Regions from separate parts of the Lysinibacillus sp. FSL K6-0102 genome, predicted to be linked through region 1. Evidence: a T-box and tRNA genes for the amino acid it is inferred to sense, from the RefSeq annotation. Region 1 holds a T-box; the other regions hold tRNA genes.
What was found. The T-box of region 1 lies ahead of argS (arginine--tRNA ligase). A T-box ahead of a tRNA ligase gene usually reads a tRNA of that ligase, here a tRNA-Arg.
Positions count from the first base shown of each region.

Region 2: it encodes a tRNA-Arg, which carries the amino acid that the T-box ahead of argS (arginine--tRNA ligase) is inferred to sense. The anticodon was not compared.
Region 3: it encodes a tRNA-Arg, which carries the amino acid that the T-box ahead of argS (arginine--tRNA ligase) is inferred to sense. The anticodon was not compared.

Region 1 is NZ_JBBOPH010000001.1:2,477,827-2,483,703, forward strand. Features, by position in the region: gene NYE73_RS12565 (ABC-F family ATP-binding cassette domain-containing protein) at 1-139, opposite strand, end outside; gene NYE73_RS12570 (FAD-dependent oxidoreductase) at 737-2,623, shown strand; T-box leader at 2,705-2,924, shown strand; gene argS (arginine--tRNA ligase) at 2,969-4,642, shown strand; gene NYE73_RS12580 (MFS transporter) at 4,773-5,877, shown strand, end outside.
Region 2 is NZ_JBBOPH010000001.1:116,620-122,496, forward strand. Features, by position in the region: rRNA gene NYE73_RS00570 (23S ribosomal RNA) at 1-2,177, shown strand, start outside; rRNA gene rrf (5S ribosomal RNA) at 2,294-2,409, shown strand; tRNA gene NYE73_RS00580 (tRNA-Val) at 2,420-2,495, shown strand; tRNA gene NYE73_RS00585 (tRNA-Thr) at 2,499-2,574, shown strand; tRNA gene NYE73_RS00590 (tRNA-Lys) at 2,582-2,657, shown strand; tRNA gene NYE73_RS00595 (tRNA-Leu) at 2,675-2,759, shown strand; tRNA gene NYE73_RS00600 (tRNA-Gly) at 2,797-2,871, shown strand; tRNA gene NYE73_RS00605 (tRNA-Leu) at 2,877-2,965, shown strand; tRNA gene NYE73_RS00610 (tRNA-Arg) at 2,974-3,050, shown strand; tRNA gene NYE73_RS00615 (tRNA-Pro) at 3,060-3,136, shown strand; tRNA gene NYE73_RS00620 (tRNA-Ala) at 3,157-3,232, shown strand; rRNA gene NYE73_RS00625 (16S ribosomal RNA) at 3,375-4,926, shown strand; tRNA gene NYE73_RS00630 (tRNA-Ile) at 5,021-5,097, shown strand; tRNA gene NYE73_RS00635 (tRNA-Ala) at 5,110-5,185, shown strand; rRNA gene NYE73_RS00640 (23S ribosomal RNA) at 5,276-5,877, shown strand, end outside.
Region 3 is NZ_JBBOPH010000001.1:4,321,048-4,326,924, forward strand. Features, by position in the region: rRNA gene NYE73_RS21920 (23S ribosomal RNA) at 1-246, opposite strand, end outside; rRNA gene NYE73_RS21925 (16S ribosomal RNA) at 428-1,979, opposite strand; tRNA gene NYE73_RS21930 (tRNA-Gly) at 2,178-2,251, opposite strand; tRNA gene NYE73_RS21935 (tRNA-Arg) at 2,269-2,345, opposite strand; tRNA gene NYE73_RS21940 (tRNA-Leu) at 2,368-2,453, opposite strand; tRNA gene NYE73_RS21945 (tRNA-Lys) at 2,520-2,592, opposite strand; tRNA gene NYE73_RS21950 (tRNA-Gln) at 2,608-2,682, opposite strand; tRNA gene NYE73_RS21955 (tRNA-Asp) at 2,688-2,763, opposite strand; tRNA gene NYE73_RS21960 (tRNA-Glu) at 2,794-2,865, opposite strand; tRNA gene NYE73_RS21965 (tRNA-Asn) at 2,867-2,943, opposite strand; gene NYE73_RS21970 (SprT family protein) at 3,035-3,496, opposite strand; gene NYE73_RS21975 (Tex family protein) at 3,564-5,735, opposite strand; gene sigB (RNA polymerase sigma factor SigB) at 5,871-5,877, opposite strand, start outside.

The sequences.
Region 1 (5,877 bases):
GGATTTTTAAAAATGTTGATTTACCAGCACCATTTGCCCCAATTAAACCGTAGCAATTGCCTGGTGTGAATTTTATATTTACGTCTTCAAATAGTTTACGATCGCCATAGCGAAGACCTACATTACTAACTTGAATCATGCAAGTTCCTCCTTTTTTCACAATGGCTCTAGTATAGCATGAAATACGTTCCATAGTCTATAAACATTATTAAATCAAGGTTTGGCGTTCTTTCCACATTTTTTGTTAAACATAAACTGAATAAAGATACAATAAAAAATTTAAATTTGGTGTAACTTTCTTGGAGAGTGAGGCGTCTATTGTAGTGTGATTAACTATTTTTGAAAAAGAATAGAAAAATGACATCATTTACCACGGGGATTTTAGTTGCTTATTCATAAAGGTTTCGTCTAAAATGATTCTGACTGTTTATATATCAAGTAAATCATCACTGGTGCCCACAAGCCCATCCCCGTTTTGAATGCCAGCTATTCGTGGCTCTTTCATTTATACTAGATAGATGTTGCTAAAGTTAGACGAAAAACATCACAATCCTCATAAATGATTTCATTCATTTATCTTAATGATAATTTCATAGAGAATGCTGTAAGCTAAAGAATTATTCGTTTGTGGTAATGATATGCTATGCCTGCGTTCAACTAGGACATTCAGCCCTTGTGGCGGGAATGATGATTAAATAAACACATCAATGGAAATTTTAACAATTGGAGGTATATTATGGGTAAGGGCTTATTATGGACAGCCACTTGTGTAATAGTAGTTTTAGTTGGGTTTGGTAGCTACTATTTTATTAAAGAAATAACAAACTCTATGGCATACAATAAATTAGTAGATGAGTATAAAAAGCCAGAACCAATTGAACATATAGAGGAAGAATATGATGTTATTGTCATCGGTGGTGAGCCAGAGGGAGTGGCTGCGGCTGTGGCTGCTGCTCGAAATGGTGCGAAAACATTGCTGGTCGAAAAACGACAAGAGTTAGGTGGATTATTTACATATGGTATGCTGAATTTCCTCGACATTCCTCGTGATGGCCATAACAACTCGATTAGTGAGGGAATATTTAAGGAATGGCATGAGCTTGTTAGAGGGAATGACGCTTTTGGCATTGTAGGTGCTAAGGCAGCCTTTAAAAAGCTAATCGATGAAGAGCCCAACTTAACGTTATCCGTGCAAACCGAGGTTGTGAAAGCAAATGTCAAACAACAACAATTAACGTCTGTGGAATTAAAAAATGAGTACGGTACATATGTTGTGACGGGGAAATCATTCATAGATGCTACACAGGATGCTGATTTTGCAGCCTTGTCGGGCGTTCCTTTCTTTGTGGGCGGAGAAGATATTGGCATAAAGGATAAGCGTATGGCTGTGACTTTAATGCTACATTTAAAAAATGTCAATTGGGATGAAGTCAAAAAAGCGGCTAATTCCGGTGTATTTGGCGGTGCTAATTTAAATCATACGGTGATGTGGGGCTTTACAAAGCTACATGATGAATACAAGCCATTACAAGAGGGTACAAGATTACGAGGGTTAAACTTAGCTCGTGTAGATGATGAATATTTCATCAATGCCTTACAGATTTTTGGTATTGATGGCTTGAATGAATCCTCAAAACAAGCGGCGATTGTCGCTGGGAAGAAAGAAACGTTACACATTCTAAAATATTTACAAACAAACTTCCCAGGGTTTGAAAAAGCTGAAATTGTCAGCTATCCAGAAGAGCTCTACGTCCGAGAAACGAGACATATTTGGGCAGAGTATCAATTACCAATGGCAGACCTGTGGAAAAATAGTGATCAGTGGGATAGCATTGGCATTGCCTCTTATCCAGTCGATGTGCAAGCGCAAACGCCTCATGATTACGGCTATGTGATCGCTTCACCCAAGCAATATGCTATTCCTTTCCGCTCGTTAGTACCGAAGGATATTGATGGCTTATTGGTTGTCGGACGCTCTGCTGGTTATTCCTCACTTGCAGCTGGTAGTGCACGTATTGTTCCAACAGGGATGGTGACAGGTGAAGCGGCTGGGACTGCAGCTGCTCTTGCACAGAAGCACGATGTAACCTTTAGAGACATGAGTAAGGATAAACCATTAATCGCTACATTACGAAAGCAATTGGCTAAGCAAGGTGCCTATGTTGATTCATTTTCAATTGAGTATCCATATCAAGGAGAATGGTATGATGAAGCCATTCAAACCCTCATTAATTACGGCCTTGTTGTGGGCGGCTATGATAATGACCTAAAAGTAGACAGTAAGGCGACGAAAATAAAGTTTGCTAAAATGTTAAAAGAGAGCATGCAACGTGCTGGTGGAGAAAGTGCAGCAGGAATGAAGGACCAGCTCGAAATTGTCATCAATAAAGTTTATAATCAAGGCGATGAAGCTATTGAGCGAGATGAGCTAGCTCAATATTTGGCTGACGTCCTCATGGGTGAATCCAATGCGACTAGCTGGGATACATTAGTAGAAAAAGGAATTGTCACGGAGAAAGTAGCGAAGAAAGTCTCTGATAATAAGAAATTAAAATTAAAAGAGATGTATGCGATTATGGCTGATGTGATTCATTATGTAGAAAAAAAACGTTCCTCCTTGTGAGGAGCGTTTTTTGCTGAAACGGCAACGTAAAAAAGGGTTGACGCCAATTAGAAAGTCCTGTAATATATGTCAAAATCATAAAAAAATTCGATGAAAAAGAGAGTAATTGATGGAATGACTGGCTAGCGAGTTAGGGATGGTGGGAGCCTAATGCAGGAACCATGAACGAAGCGCACTTTGGAGAAGATTCTCGAACAAATAGTAGAGAATAGCGGGGCGTCACCTCGTTAACAACGGAAAGTGGTCATGTTACATGGCAACTAGAGTGGTACCACGGGATTATCATGCTCTCGTCTCTAATTATAGAGGCGAGGGCTTTTTTATTTGAACAGGAGGAGGAGCAAAATGAATCAACAAATCGCCGACAGTATAGCAGTCACATTAAAGCAGCAAATAATAGGAGAGGACATATTGTCATTATTAGAAAAACCCAAAAGCTTGGAGCTAGGGGACGTAGCCTTTCCATGCTTTACTCTAGCAAAAGTGTTGAAAAAATCACCGCAGAGTATCGCGGCACATATAGCAAGTCAATTAAATCATGACAGTATCGAGCGTGTGCAAGCTGTTGGTGGCTATGTCAATATTTTTCTTGATCAACAAAAGGTGACGCAACAGGTGTTACGCAAGATTCTGCGCGACAAGCAACAATATGGTACTACGCCAACAAAGATGGGAACGGTCGTCTTGGATTTTTCCTCTCCTAATATCGCCAAGCCTTTCTCGATGGGACATTTACGTTCAACGGTCATCGGTAATGCCTTAGCAAATATTGCAGAAAAAAATGGCTATCAAGCCATTCGTATCAATCATTTAGGGGACTGGGGTACACAATTTGGCAAGCTTATTGTTGCTTATCAGCTTTGGGGTGATAAACAAGCTATTTCAGCTTCCCCGATAGAGGAGTTATTAAAGATTTATGTGAAGTTTCATGAAGAGGCCGAGCAAGACCCAACGCTCAATGAACAGGCTCGTGCCACCTTTAAAGCATTGGAGGACGGTAATGAAGAGGCACAGGCATTATGGCAATGGTTCCGAGATGTGTCATTCATAGAATTTCAAACAATATATGAGCTATTAGGAATTCATTTTGATGCCTTTATAGGTGAAGCCTTTTACAATGACAAAATGCCGTCCGTTGTAACAGAATTAAAAGAAAAAGGGCTCCTTGTGGAATCAGAAGGTGCGTATGTTGTGGAGATGGAGGAGATGCCTCCATGTTTAATAACGAAAACGGATGGAGCCACGCTTTATGCGACGCGTGATTTAGCAGCAGCCCTGTATCGCCAACAGCACTACCAGCCCCATAAGATGTTCTACGTTGTTGGCAATGAGCAGTCCCTCCACTTTAAACAACTTTTTCAGGTCATCGAAAAAATGGGCTATCCTTGGGCAAAGAATCTGCAACATGTGTCATTTGGCATGATACTGAAGGATGGCAAAAAAATGTCGACGCGTAAAGGCAAAGTGGTGTTATTAGCAGATGTACTAGCAGAAGCTATAACGACTGCAAAGCGTAATATGGAGCAGAAAAACCCTTCTCTACCTAACAAAGAGCAAGTCGCAAAGCAAGTGGGGGTTGGAGCGGTAATTTTTAATGATTTAAAATCCCATCGTCTCAACGATATTGAATTTTCAATCGAGCAAATGATGAATTTTGAAGGCGAAACAGGGCCATATGTACAGTATACATATGCACGTATTTGCTCTATTTTAGATAAAAAGAAAGCTCCGACTCAAGATATGCTCTTCAAATCTTTAGGAGAGCAGGCTTGGCCGATTATTTCATTACTAGAACAGTTTCCTAAAACGGTAGCTATAGCTTTTGAGCAGGCTGATCCGTCCCAAATAGCGAAATATGCCTTACAACTGGCACGTTTATTTAATAAATATTATGCACAGTACAAAATATTAGTAGAAGATGAACAGCAAGCATCCCGTCTTGCATTATGTCAGAGTGTTGCTATTGTTTTAAAAGAGTCATTAGCCTTATTAGGTATTGAATCACCTGAAAATATGTAAGAAGCCTTAGCCATGTAAAGGTAAACTGTCCAATCATTGACCAACCATCGAAAACATGATAAAAGGATAGAGGAATCCATGCAAGCTTTTCATAAATGAAGGCTGCGTAATAACAGAGGGGATCAAACAATTGGTTAAAAAACATTGGACATTATCACTCACCTTCGTGGTCATTAGTATATTTTTTGTCGCTCTTAATATGAGGCCAGCTGTCACGGGAATAGGACCGCTTTTTAATGTCCTCATGACATCCTTACAAGTCTCGAATACAAGCATGAGCTTTCTCACAGCTATCCCCGTTTTTTGTATGGGATTATTCGCACCTTTGGCTGTCCCGCTTCAGCGAAAAATGGGCACGAAATCAGCTATCACCCTTTTAGTGGCCATCCTTGTAATCGCGAATGGGCTACGCTTTTTCCAAGCAAGCTATCTCTTGCTCATCGTGACAAGCTTTGCGGCAGGCTTAGCGATTGCAATGATTGGTCCTATCCTAAATGCTTATATTAAGAAAAAGTTTCCAGAACGTTTTACGACAGTAGTCGGTATCTATTCATTCGGTATAGGCGTAGGGGCTACTTTAAGTGCAGCCTTAACCGTGACTTTTTATCAGAGTTTCAGTAATAGCTGGACAATCGCCCTTGGTATGTGGTCAATCCTTGCTATAATTGCTCTCGTTATCTGGCTAGCGGCAATTCCATCCAAACACAACGAGCAGCTCCAACAAGTAACTACGTCAGAAGAAGTCCGTAATCCGTGGACATCTAGACGTGCCTGGGTAATTTTACTGTACTTTGGTTTACAAACATCACTCTTTTTCTCAATCATGTCATGGCTTACGCCGCTATTGCAGGATAAAGGCCTGTCATTAGAGGCATCCAGTGCTATGCTAACAATTATGTCTATTGTACAAATGATAGGGAATATGGCGGTACCAATTCTCATGGAAAAATGGCCAAGTCGAATGGCCTGGCTACTAGTGTTTAGCTTTGTCGGCATGATTGGATTTATGCTACTCTGGCTGACAGCGGGTATTTACCTATGGCTGGCTGTTTTATTAATTGGCATTGTGCTAAGCGGGCTATTTCCAATCGGACTATTGCTGCCTCTTGATGAAGCCAAAAATGATCAGGAGGCCACCAGTTGGTCATCTATGGTGCTGGCAGGTGGCTTTATGGTAAGTGCCATTATCCCCATTCTAATAGGCATTTGCTATGACCTAACGGGCAACCATACAT
Region 2 (5,877 bases), 2.4 Mb from region 1:
AAGGTGAGGTAACACTTACTGGAGGCCCGAACCCACGCACGTTGAAAAGTGCGGGGATGAGGTGTGGGTAGCGGAGAAATTCCAATCGAACTTGGAGATAGCTGGTTCTCTCCGAAATAGCTTTAGGGCTAGCCTCGTGATGAGAATACTGGAGGTAGAGCACTGTTTGGACTAGGGGGCCATCCCGGTTTACCGAATTCAGACAAACTCCGAATGCCAGATATTTATACACGGGAGTCAGACTGCGAGTGATAAGATCCGTAGTCAAAAGGGAAACAGCCCAGACCACCAGCTAAGGTCCCAAAGTAATCGTTAAGTGGAAAAGGATGTGGCGTTGCACAGACAACCAGGATGTTGGCTTAGAAGCAGCCATCATTTAAAGAGTGCGTAATAGCTCACTGGTCGAGTGACGCTGCGCCGAAAATGTATCGGGGCTAAACGATTCACCGAAGCTGTGGATTGACATCTACGATGTCAGTGGTAGGAGAGCGTTCTAAGTGCGTTGAAGTCAGATCGGAAGGACTGGTGGAGCGCTTAGAAGTGAGAATGCCGGTATGAGTAGCGAAAGACGGGTGAGAATCCCGTCCACCGTATGACTAAGGTTTCCTGAGGAAGGCTCGTCCGCTCAGGGTTAGTCGGGACCTAAGCCGAGGCCGATAGGCGTAGGCGATGGACAACAGGTTGATATTCCTGTACCACCTCCTCACCGTTTGAGAAATGGGGGGACGCAGTAGGATAGGGTAAGCGCGCCGTTGGTTGTGCGCGTCCAAGCAGTAAGGCGTGTGTGTAGGCAAATCCGCACACTGTAACGTTGAGCTGTGATGGCGAGTCCGTATGGACGAAGTTCCTGATTTCACACTGCCAAGAAAAGCCTCTATCGAGGTGAGAGGTGCCCGTACCGCAAACCGACACAGGTAGTCGAGGAGAGAATCCTAAGGTGTGCGAGAGAACTCTCGTTAAGGAACTCGGCAAAATGACCCCGTAACTTCGGGAGAAGGGGTGCTCTTGAGCGTGCAAGCGCATGAGAGCCGCAGTGAATAGGCCCAGGCGACTGTTTAGCAAAAACACAGGTCTCTGCAAAACCGTAAGGTGACGTATAGGGGCTGACGCCTGCCCGGTGCTGGAAGGTTAAGAGGAGTGGTTAGCGCAAGCGAAGCTGCGAATTGAAGCCCCAGTAAACGGCGGCCGTAACTATAACGGTCCTAAGGTAGCGAAATTCCTTGTCGGGTAAGTTCCGACCCGCACGAAAGGCGTAACGATCTGGGCACTGTCTCAACGAGAGACTCGGTGAAATTATAGTACCTGTGAAGATGCAGGTTACCCGCGACAGGACGGAAAGACCCCGTGGAGCTTTACTGTAGCCTGATATTGAATTTTGGTACAACTTGTACAGGATAGGTAGGAGCCAGAGATCTCGGAGCGCCAGCTTCGAAGGAGGCGTCGGTGGGATACTACCCTGGTTGTATTGAAATTCTAACCCATGCCCCTTAGCGGGGCAGGAGACAGTGTCAGGCGGACAGTTTGACTGGGGCGGTCGCCTCCTAAAAGGTAACGGAGGCGCCCAAAGGTTCCCTCAGAATGGTTGGAAATCATTCGTAGAGTGTAAAGGCACAAGGGAGCTTGACTGCGAGACCTACAAGTCGAGCAGGGTCGAAAGACGGGCTTAGTGATCCGGTGGTTCCGCATGGAAGGGCCATCGCTCAACGGATAAAAGCTACCCCGGGGATAACAGGCTTATCTCCCCCAAGAGTCCACATCGACGGGGAGGTTTGGCACCTCGATGTCGGCTCATCGCATCCTGGGGCTGTAGTCGGTCCCAAGGGTTGGGCTGTTCGCCCATTAAAGCGGTACGCGAGCTGGGTTCAGAACGTCGTGAGACAGTTCGGTCCCTATCCGTCGTGGGCGTAGGAAATTTGAGAGGAGCTGTCCTTAGTACGAGAGGACCGGGATGGACACACCGCTGGTGTACCAGTTGTCTTGCCAAAGGCATCGCTGGGTAGCTATGTGTGGACGGGATAAGTGCTGAAAGCATCTAAGCATGAAGCCCCCCTCAAGATGAGATTTCCCATTACGCAAGTAAGTAAGATCCCTCAAAGACGATGAGGTAGATAGGTTCGAGGTGGAAGTGTGGTGACACATGGAGCTGACGAATACTAATCGATCGAGGACTTAACCAAAAAAGTTTGAAACATTCAATGCGCCGTTTATCCAGTTTTGAAAGAACAAGTAAGCTTTTAAAAAAAGCTTGCATTTATACTGAAATATGGTATAATAAATCTTGTCTTTTAATAAGTCTAGTGATGATGGCAAAGAGGTCACACCCGTTCCCATACCGAACACGGAAGTTAAGCTCTTTAGCGCCGATGGTAGTTGGGGGCTTCCCCCTGTGAGAGTAGGACGTCGCTAGGCATAATACCCAGGAGGATTAGCTCAGCTGGGAGAGCATCTGCCTTACAAGCAGAGGGTCGGCGGTTCGAGCCCGTCATCCTCCACCATATGCCGGTTTAGCTCAGCAGGTAGAGCAACTGACTTGTAATCAGTAGGTCGTGGGTTCGATTCCTATAGCCGGCACCATTTTTTCGAGCCATTAGCTCAGTTGGTAGAGCATCTGACTTTTAATCAGAGGGTCGAAGGTTCGAGTCCTTCATGGCTCACCATTTATAAATAATAATAAGCGGGTGTGGCGGAATTGGCAGACGCACTAGACTTAGGATCTAGCGCCGCAAGGCGTGGGGGTTCGACTCCCTTCACCCGCACCATTATTTTCATTGCCAGATAAAAAAAGCTTATGCACATGCGGAAGTAGTTCAGTGGTAGAACACCACCTTGCCAAGGTGGGGGTCGCGAGTTCGAACCTCGTCTTCCGCTCCAAATGTGCCGGGGTGGCGGAACTGGCAGACGCACAGGACTTAAAATCCTGCGGTAGGTGACTACCGTACCGGTTCGATTCCGGTCCTCGGCACCATTTTAAATGCGCCCGTAGCTCAATTGGATAGAGCGTCTGACTACGGATCAGAAGGTTATGGGTTCGACTCCTGTCGGGCGCGCCATAAGAACAACGGGAAGTAGCTCAGCTTGGTAGAGCACTTGGTTTGGGACCAAGGGGTCGCAGGTTCGAATCCTGTCTTCCCGACCATTTCCTAAAAATAAAAATATGGGGCCTTAGCTCAGCTGGGAGAGCGCCTGCCTTGCACGCAGGAGGTCAGCGGTTCGATCCCGCTAGGCTCCACCAATTCAATTACATGAACCTTGAAAACTGAACAAGCAAAACGTAATCAATAAAGTTTTAAGTAGCTAGTTTTGCTAGTGAACGAAACATAATTTTGGACATCAAACATGATGCCAGCAAAACAATTTGAGCTAATCAAATTTCTTTTATGGAGAGTTTGATCCTGGCTCAGGACGAACGCTGGCGGCGTGCCTAATACATGCAAGTCGAGCGAACAGAAAAGGAGCTTGCTCCTTTGACGTTAGCGGCGGACGGGTGAGTAACACGTGGGCAACCTACCCTATAGTTTGGGATAACTCCGGGAAACCGGGGCTAATACCGAATAATCTCTTTTGCTTCATGGTGAAAGACTGAAAGACGGTTTCGGCTGTCGCTATAGGATGGGCCCGCGGCGCATTAGCTAGTTGGTGAGGTAACGGCTCACCAAGGCGACGATGCGTAGCCGACCTGAGAGGGTGATCGGCCACACTGGGACTGAGACACGGCCCAGACTCCTACGGGAGGCAGCAGTAGGGAATCTTCCACAATGGGCGAAAGCCTGATGGAGCAACGCCGCGTGAGTGAAGAAGGTTTTCGGATCGTAAAACTCTGTTGTAAGGGAAGAACAAGTACAGTAGTAACTGGCTGTACCTTGACGGTACCTTATTAGAAAGCCACGGCTAACTACGTGCCAGCAGCCGCGGTAATACGTAGGTGGCAAGCGTTGTCCGGAATTATTGGGCGTAAAGCGCGCGCAGGCGGTCCTTTAAGTCTGATGTGAAAGCCCACGGCTCAACCGTGGAGGGTCATTGGAAACTGGGGGACTTGAGTGCAGAAGAGGAAAGTGGAATTCCAAGTGTAGCGGTGAAATGCGTAGAGATTTGGAGGAACACCAGTGGCGAAGGCGACTTTCTGGTCTGTAACTGACGCTGAGGCGCGAAAGCGTGGGGAGCAAACAGGATTAGATACCCTGGTAGTCCACGCCGTAAACGATGAGTGCTAAGTGTTAGGGGGTTTCCGCCCCTTAGTGCTGCAGCTAACGCATTAAGCACTCCGCCTGGGGAGTACGGTCGCAAGACTGAAACTCAAAGGAATTGACGGGGGCCCGCACAAGCGGTGGAGCATGTGGTTTAATTCGAAGCAACGCGAAGAACCTTACCAGGTCTTGACATCCCGTTGACCACTGTAGAGATATAGTTTCCCCTTCGGGGGCAACGGTGACAGGTGGTGCATGGTTGTCGTCAGCTCGTGTCGTGAGATGTTGGGTTAAGTCCCGCAACGAGCGCAACCCTTGATCTTAGTTGCCATCATTTAGTTGGGCACTCTAAGGTGACTGCCGGTGACAAACCGGAGGAAGGTGGGGATGACGTCAAATCATCATGCCCCTTATGACCTGGGCTACACACGTGCTACAATGGACGATACAAACGGTTGCCAACTCGCGAGAGGGAGCTAATCCGATAAAGTCGTTCTCAGTTCGGATTGTAGGCTGCAACTCGCCTACATGAAGCCGGAATCGCTAGTAATCGCGGATCAGCATGCCGCGGTGAATACGTTCCCGGGCCTTGTACACACCGCCCGTCACACCACGAGAGTTTGTAACACCCGAAGTCGGTGAGGTAACCTTTTGGAGCCAGCCGCCGAAGGTGGGATAGATGATTGGGGTGAAGTCGTAACAAGGTAGCCGTATCGGAAGGTGCGGCTGGATCACCTCCTTTCTAAGGATTATTTCGGAATACAAACCTTGGGTTTGTAAGATTACGTTTTGCGTTCAGTTTTGAAGGTTTATGAAATTTAATAAAACTTCCAAGAGGGCCTATAGCTCAGCTGGTTAGAGCGCACGCCTGATAAGCGTGAGGTCGATGGTTCGAGTCCATTTAGGCCCACCATATATACCTCTTGGGGCCTTAGCTCAGCTGGGAGAGCGCCTGCCTTGCACGCAGGAGGTCAGCGGTTCGATCCCGCTAGGCTCCACCATTTTTTTGTTCTTTGAAAACTGGATAAAACGACATTGAAATTGTAACAAACACATTTATTTTTTTAAGTTTTTTATAGGCTTAATAACTTGGTTAAGTTATTAAGGGCGCACGGCGAATGCCTTGGCACTAGGAGCCGAAGAAGGACGGCACTAACACCGATATGCTTCGGGGAGCTGTAAGTGAGCTTTGATCCGGAGATTTCCGAATGGGGGAACCCACTACGTTTAATCGCGTAGTATCTTGACGTGAATACATAGCGTCTTGAAGGCAGACCCAGGGAACTGAAACATCTAAGTACCTGGAGGAAGAGAAAGAAAAATCGATTCCCTGAGTAGCGGCGAGCGAAACGGGAAGAGCCCAAACCAAGAGGCTTGCCTCTTGGGGTTGTAGGACACTCTATACGGAGTTACAAAAGAGCGAGTTAGATGAAGCGACTTGGAAAGGTCCGCCAGAGCAGGTAAAAGCCCTGTAGTCGAAAGTTCGTTCTCTCCTGAGTGGATCCTGAGTACGGCGGAACACGTGAAATTCCGTCGGAATCCGGGAGGACCATCTCCCAAGGCTAAATACTACCTAGTGACCGATAGTGAACCAGTACCGTGAGGGAAAGGTGAAAAGCACCCCGGAAGGGGAGTGAAAGAGATCCTGAAACCGTGTGCCTACAAGTAGTTAGAGCCCGTTAATGGGTGATAG
Region 3 (5,877 bases), 1.8 Mb from region 1:
TACTCAGGGAATCGATTTTTCTTTCTCTTCCTCCAGGTACTTAGATGTTTCAGTTCCCTGGGTCTGCCTTCAAGACGCTATGTATTCACGTCAAGATACTACGCGATTAAACGTAGTGGGTTCCCCCATTCGGAAATCTCCGGATCAAAGCTCACTTACAGCTCCCCGAAGCATATCGGTGTTAGTGCCGTCCTTCTTCGGCTCCTAGTGCCAAGGCATTCGCCGTGCGCCCTTAATAACTTAACCAAGTTATTAAGCCTATAAAAAACTTAAAAAATAAATGTGTTTGTTACAATTTCAATGTCGTTTTATCCAGTTTTCAAAGAACAAGTTTTGAAGTGTTTCATTCAGATAGAATGAACCTTCAAAACTGAACGCAAAACGTAATCTTACAAACCCAAGGTTTGTATTCCGAAATAATCCTTAGAAAGGAGGTGATCCAGCCGCACCTTCCGATACGGCTACCTTGTTACGACTTCACCCCAATCATCTATCCCACCTTCGGCGGCTGGCTCCAAAAGGTTACCTCACCGACTTCGGGTGTTACAAACTCTCGTGGTGTGACGGGCGGTGTGTACAAGGCCCGGGAACGTATTCACCGCGGCATGCTGATCCGCGATTACTAGCGATTCCGGCTTCATGTAGGCGAGTTGCAGCCTACAATCCGAACTGAGAACGACTTTATCGGATTAGCTCCCTCTCGCGAGTTGGCAACCGTTTGTATCGTCCATTGTAGCACGTGTGTAGCCCAGGTCATAAGGGGCATGATGATTTGACGTCATCCCCACCTTCCTCCGGTTTGTCACCGGCAGTCACCTTAGAGTGCCCAACTAAATGATGGCAACTAAGATCAAGGGTTGCGCTCGTTGCGGGACTTAACCCAACATCTCACGACACGAGCTGACGACAACCATGCACCACCTGTCACCGTTGCCCCCGAAGGGGAAACTATATCTCTACAGTGGTCAACGGGATGTCAAGACCTGGTAAGGTTCTTCGCGTTGCTTCGAATTAAACCACATGCTCCACCGCTTGTGCGGGCCCCCGTCAATTCCTTTGAGTTTCAGTCTTGCGACCGTACTCCCCAGGCGGAGTGCTTAATGCGTTAGCTGCAGCACTAAGGGGCGGAAACCCCCTAACACTTAGCACTCATCGTTTACGGCGTGGACTACCAGGGTATCTAATCCTGTTTGCTCCCCACGCTTTCGCGCCTCAGCGTCAGTTACAGACCAGAAAGTCGCCTTCGCCACTGGTGTTCCTCCAAATCTCTACGCATTTCACCGCTACACTTGGAATTCCACTTTCCTCTTCTGCACTCAAGTCCCCCAGTTTCCAATGACCCTCCACGGTTGAGCCGTGGGCTTTCACATCAGACTTAAAGGACCGCCTGCGCGCGCTTTACGCCCAATAATTCCGGACAACGCTTGCCACCTACGTATTACCGCGGCTGCTGGCACGTAGTTAGCCGTGGCTTTCTAATAAGGTACCGTCAAGGTACAGCCAGTTACTACTGTACTTGTTCTTCCCTTACAACAGAGTTTTACGATCCGAAAACCTTCTTCACTCACGCGGCGTTGCTCCATCAGGCTTTCGCCCATTGTGGAAGATTCCCTACTGCTGCCTCCCGTAGGAGTCTGGGCCGTGTCTCAGTCCCAGTGTGGCCGATCACCCTCTCAGGTCGGCTACGCATCGTCGCCTTGGTGAGCCGTTACCTCACCAACTAGCTAATGCGCCGCGGGCCCATCCTATAGCGACAGCCGAAACCGTCTTTCAGTCTTTCACCATGAAGCAAAAGAGATTATTCGGTATTAGCCCCGGTTTCCCGGAGTTATCCCAAACTATAGGGTAGGTTGCCCACGTGTTACTCACCCGTCCGCCGCTAACGTCAAAGGAGCAAGCTCCTTTTCTGTTCGCTCGACTTGCATGTATTAGGCACGCCGCCAGCGTTCGTCCTGAGCCAGGATCAAACTCTCCATAAAAGAAATTTGATTAGCTCAAATTGTTTTGCTGGCATCATGTTTGATGTCCAAAATTTTTGTTTTGTTCACTAACCGAAGCTAGCTACTTAAAACTTTATTGATTACGTTTTGCTTGTTCAGTTTTCAAGGTTCATGTCATCGCCCTTTTGGACAACTATTTAAATTTACCATACAACCAAGAGGTTGTCAATACTTTTTTGGAGCGGGTGATGAGAATCGAACTCACGACATCAGCTTGGAAGGCTGAGGTTTTACCATTAAACTACACCCGCATATATTTTCTTAAAAATGGCGCGCCCGGCAGGAGTCGAACCCACAACCTTCTGATCCGTAGTCAGACGCTCTATCCAATTGAGCTACGGGCGCATATGAAATTAATTAATTGACTTGGTGCGGCCGAGAGGACTTGAACCTCCACGGGGTTGCCCCCACTAGGCCCTCAACCTAGCGCGTCTGCCGTTCCGCCACGACCGCATTCAATTAGTAACTTTTTTATTATACTATGATAATTCAAAAAGTCAACTCTTTTTCTTAAAGAGATGAGCCATGAAGGACTCGAACCTTCGACCCTCTGATTAAAAGTCAGATGCTCTACCAACTGAGCTAATGGCTCGAATTAAGAAATGAATGGCTGGGGTACTAGGATTCGAACCTAGGCATGACGGAATCAAAATCCGTTGCCTTACCGCTTGGCTATACCCCAATAAGTGGCGGTCCCGACCGGGATCGAACCGGCGATCTCCTGCGTGACAGGCAGGCATGTTAACCGCTACACCACGGGACCAAAATATTATTTACATTAAATTATGAAAAATGACCCCTACGGGATTCGAACCCGTGTTACCGCCGTGAAAGGGCGGTGTCTTAACCACTTGACCAAGGGGCCATGGCTCCGAAGGCAGGACTCGAACCTGCGACAACCTGATTAACAGTCAGGTGCTACTACCAACTGAGCTACTTCGGAATAATTCATGTTATGTTGTCGTCGTTATCTTGTCGACTTTTACTATTATAGGGACAACTCAACAAAACGTCAACTATTTTTTAAACTTTTTTTACTCTACTAATTTTAATTTCCCCAAACACTTACTGCAACAATACTTTTCAACATTCATTTTTATTTTCCGTATATATAATTGGTGGCAATTGACACAAGTATATTTATAGCGTCGTCGTTGTTTTTTAACTGTAGCTTTCGGGACATGTAAAACTGCGCAAAATCGAGGGGCATCTACTTTCCTTAATAATTCTCTAAAATCTTTATCTCGATGCTGATACCCTTTACCTTCAATATGTAGGTGATAATGGCATAATTCGTGTAAAACAATACCTTGAATCTCTTTCAAACCGTATAACTCATAGGCTTTAGGATTAATCTCAATATTATGGGATTGTAAAAGATATCGTCCTCCCGTTGACCGTAATCTCGGATTAAAGTAGGCTTGATGCAGAAAAGGCCTCTGAAAGTTTTCTAAAGATAAGCGACGAACAAGCTCTTGTAATTCTTGATTGTCCACAGTAATCACCTCTAACAACAAGAATACCACACTGCGTAGTATAGACAGTGTGGCAAAAATTTAGTACTCAAACTAATGCTTGATTTTTAGGAGGAAGCATCGTTAAAGAGATACGCCCTTTCGTTACATCTATTTGTTCAACCCAGACAGTTACAATATCCCCAAGTGCCACAACTTCTAATGGATGCTTTATACGTTTATTTTGGAGTTTAGAAATATGCACAAGTCCATCTTGCTTCACGCCAATGTCAACAAATGCGCCGAAATCTACTACATTTCTTACCGTCCCCTGCAATTCCATACCTACTTTTAAATCTTCCATTTTTAATACATCAGTCTTAAGCAATGGTTGTGGGAATGCATCACGTGGGTCACGACTAGGTTTCATTAAGGTATCCACGATATCTTGAATTGTCACAACTCCTACTCCAAGCACATCACTTAATTTTTGGATATTTAGTGCTGCAATAGCATCCTCTGCCTTCTGTGTCCCTAACTCTTTTTTATCTATTTGAGCCTCTGCTAATATTTGCTCAGCAAGGGCATAGCTCTCAGGATGAATACCTGTAGCATCAAACGGATTTTTTGCTTCTGGGACACGTAGGAAACCAATAGCTTGTTCATACGTTTTGGCGCCTAACCTTGGAATCTTCTTTAATTGCGCACGTGTAGTAAATTGACCATTTTCCTCTCGCGTCTTTACGATATTCTCTGCAACAGTTTTTGATAGACCCGAAACATATTGTAAGAGTGATGATGAAGCCGTATTTACATCTACACCAACTTGGTTAACAGCTGTTTCTACTATAAAAGATAGCGATTCATTTAATTTTTTTTGAGAAACATCATGCTGATACTGACCTACACCCACAGCTTTTGGTTCAATTTTCACTAACTCTGATAAAGGATCCTGTAAGCGACGTGCAATGGAGACAGCACTACGTTGTTCAACCTGTAAATCAGGAAATTCTGTACGTGCAATTTCAGACGCTGAATAAACAGACGCCCCCGCTTCATTGACAATCACATAGGCTATGTCAGTAGTAAGTTCATTTAATACATCCGCGATAAATTGTTCTGTCTCTCGAGATGCTGTACCATTACCAATGGCAATTATACTTATTGGATACTTTGCCAAAATTCCTTTTACAATAGCTTTGGATTTTGCCACATCTGGTTTCGGTGGATGTGGGTAAATAGCTGTAACCTCAAGCATTTTCCCAGTTTCATCTACAACCGCTAGCTTGCAACCTGTACGGTAAGCTGGATCAACCCCTAAAACATATTTACCTTTCATAGGTGGTTGTAGCAATAGGTTACGTAAATTTTCGGAAAAAATATGAATAGCCTGTGCCTCAGCTTTTTCTGTAAGCTCGTTTCGTAATTCCCTTTCAATTGAAGGCTGAATTAAACGCTTGTACGAATCCTCGATTGCTAGTTTAACTTCTGCAATAGCAGGAGACGAACCAGTTGCAGGTATCCATTCTTTCCACATAATCATTAATACTCGGTCCACCGGCACATGAATAGAAACCTTTAAGATTTCTTCTTTCTCTCCTCGGTTTATTGCTAAAATACGGTGTGGTACAATGCGACTAACAGGCTCTTCATATTCGTAATACATTTCAAAAACATTTTTCTCGTCGATTTCTGTATTTTTCACAGACGTCACAAGAATTCCATCTTTCCATGAATAAGCTCGGATTTTTTCACGAATAGAGGCATCGTCCGCAAAACGTTCTGCTAATATATCTCGAGCTCCTATCAGGGCTTCTTCCGTATTAGCAACTTGTTCGTTGTCCACAAAGTCAGTTGCTAATTGCTCTAATGCATCATCACTAAATGCTAACAGGAGATCTGCAAGAGGCTCTAAACCTTTCTCTTTTGCAATCGTCGCCTTTGTACGTCGTTTTTGCTTATATGGTCTATATAAATCCTCAACACGTTGTAAGATTGTTGCAGAAAGAATAGCCTGCTCTAATTCTGGTGTAAGCTTTTCTTGCTCTTGGATTAATCGTATAACTTCTTCTTTTCGTTGTTCAAGTTGCTGTATGTAGTGATAACGATCTTCTACAGCTTTAATTTGCACCTCATCGAGTGATCCTGTAACCTCTTTTCGATAGCGCGCAATAAATGGTACCGTATTTCCCTCTTCTAATAAGTTAATAACAGCTTCTACTTGCCCTGGTTTGACTGCTACATCCTTTGCAATGAGCTGTAACATTTGCTTTTGCTCCACATCATCACTACCTTTTTCTTTTCATTTTACCATTACACTTTACTAAAAATGCAAAAAAATAGTCTACTCAGACGAATATGAGTAGACTATTTCCATTCATTTTAAAGGTATTTTTCATTAAACACCCATGAAAGATTAGAGC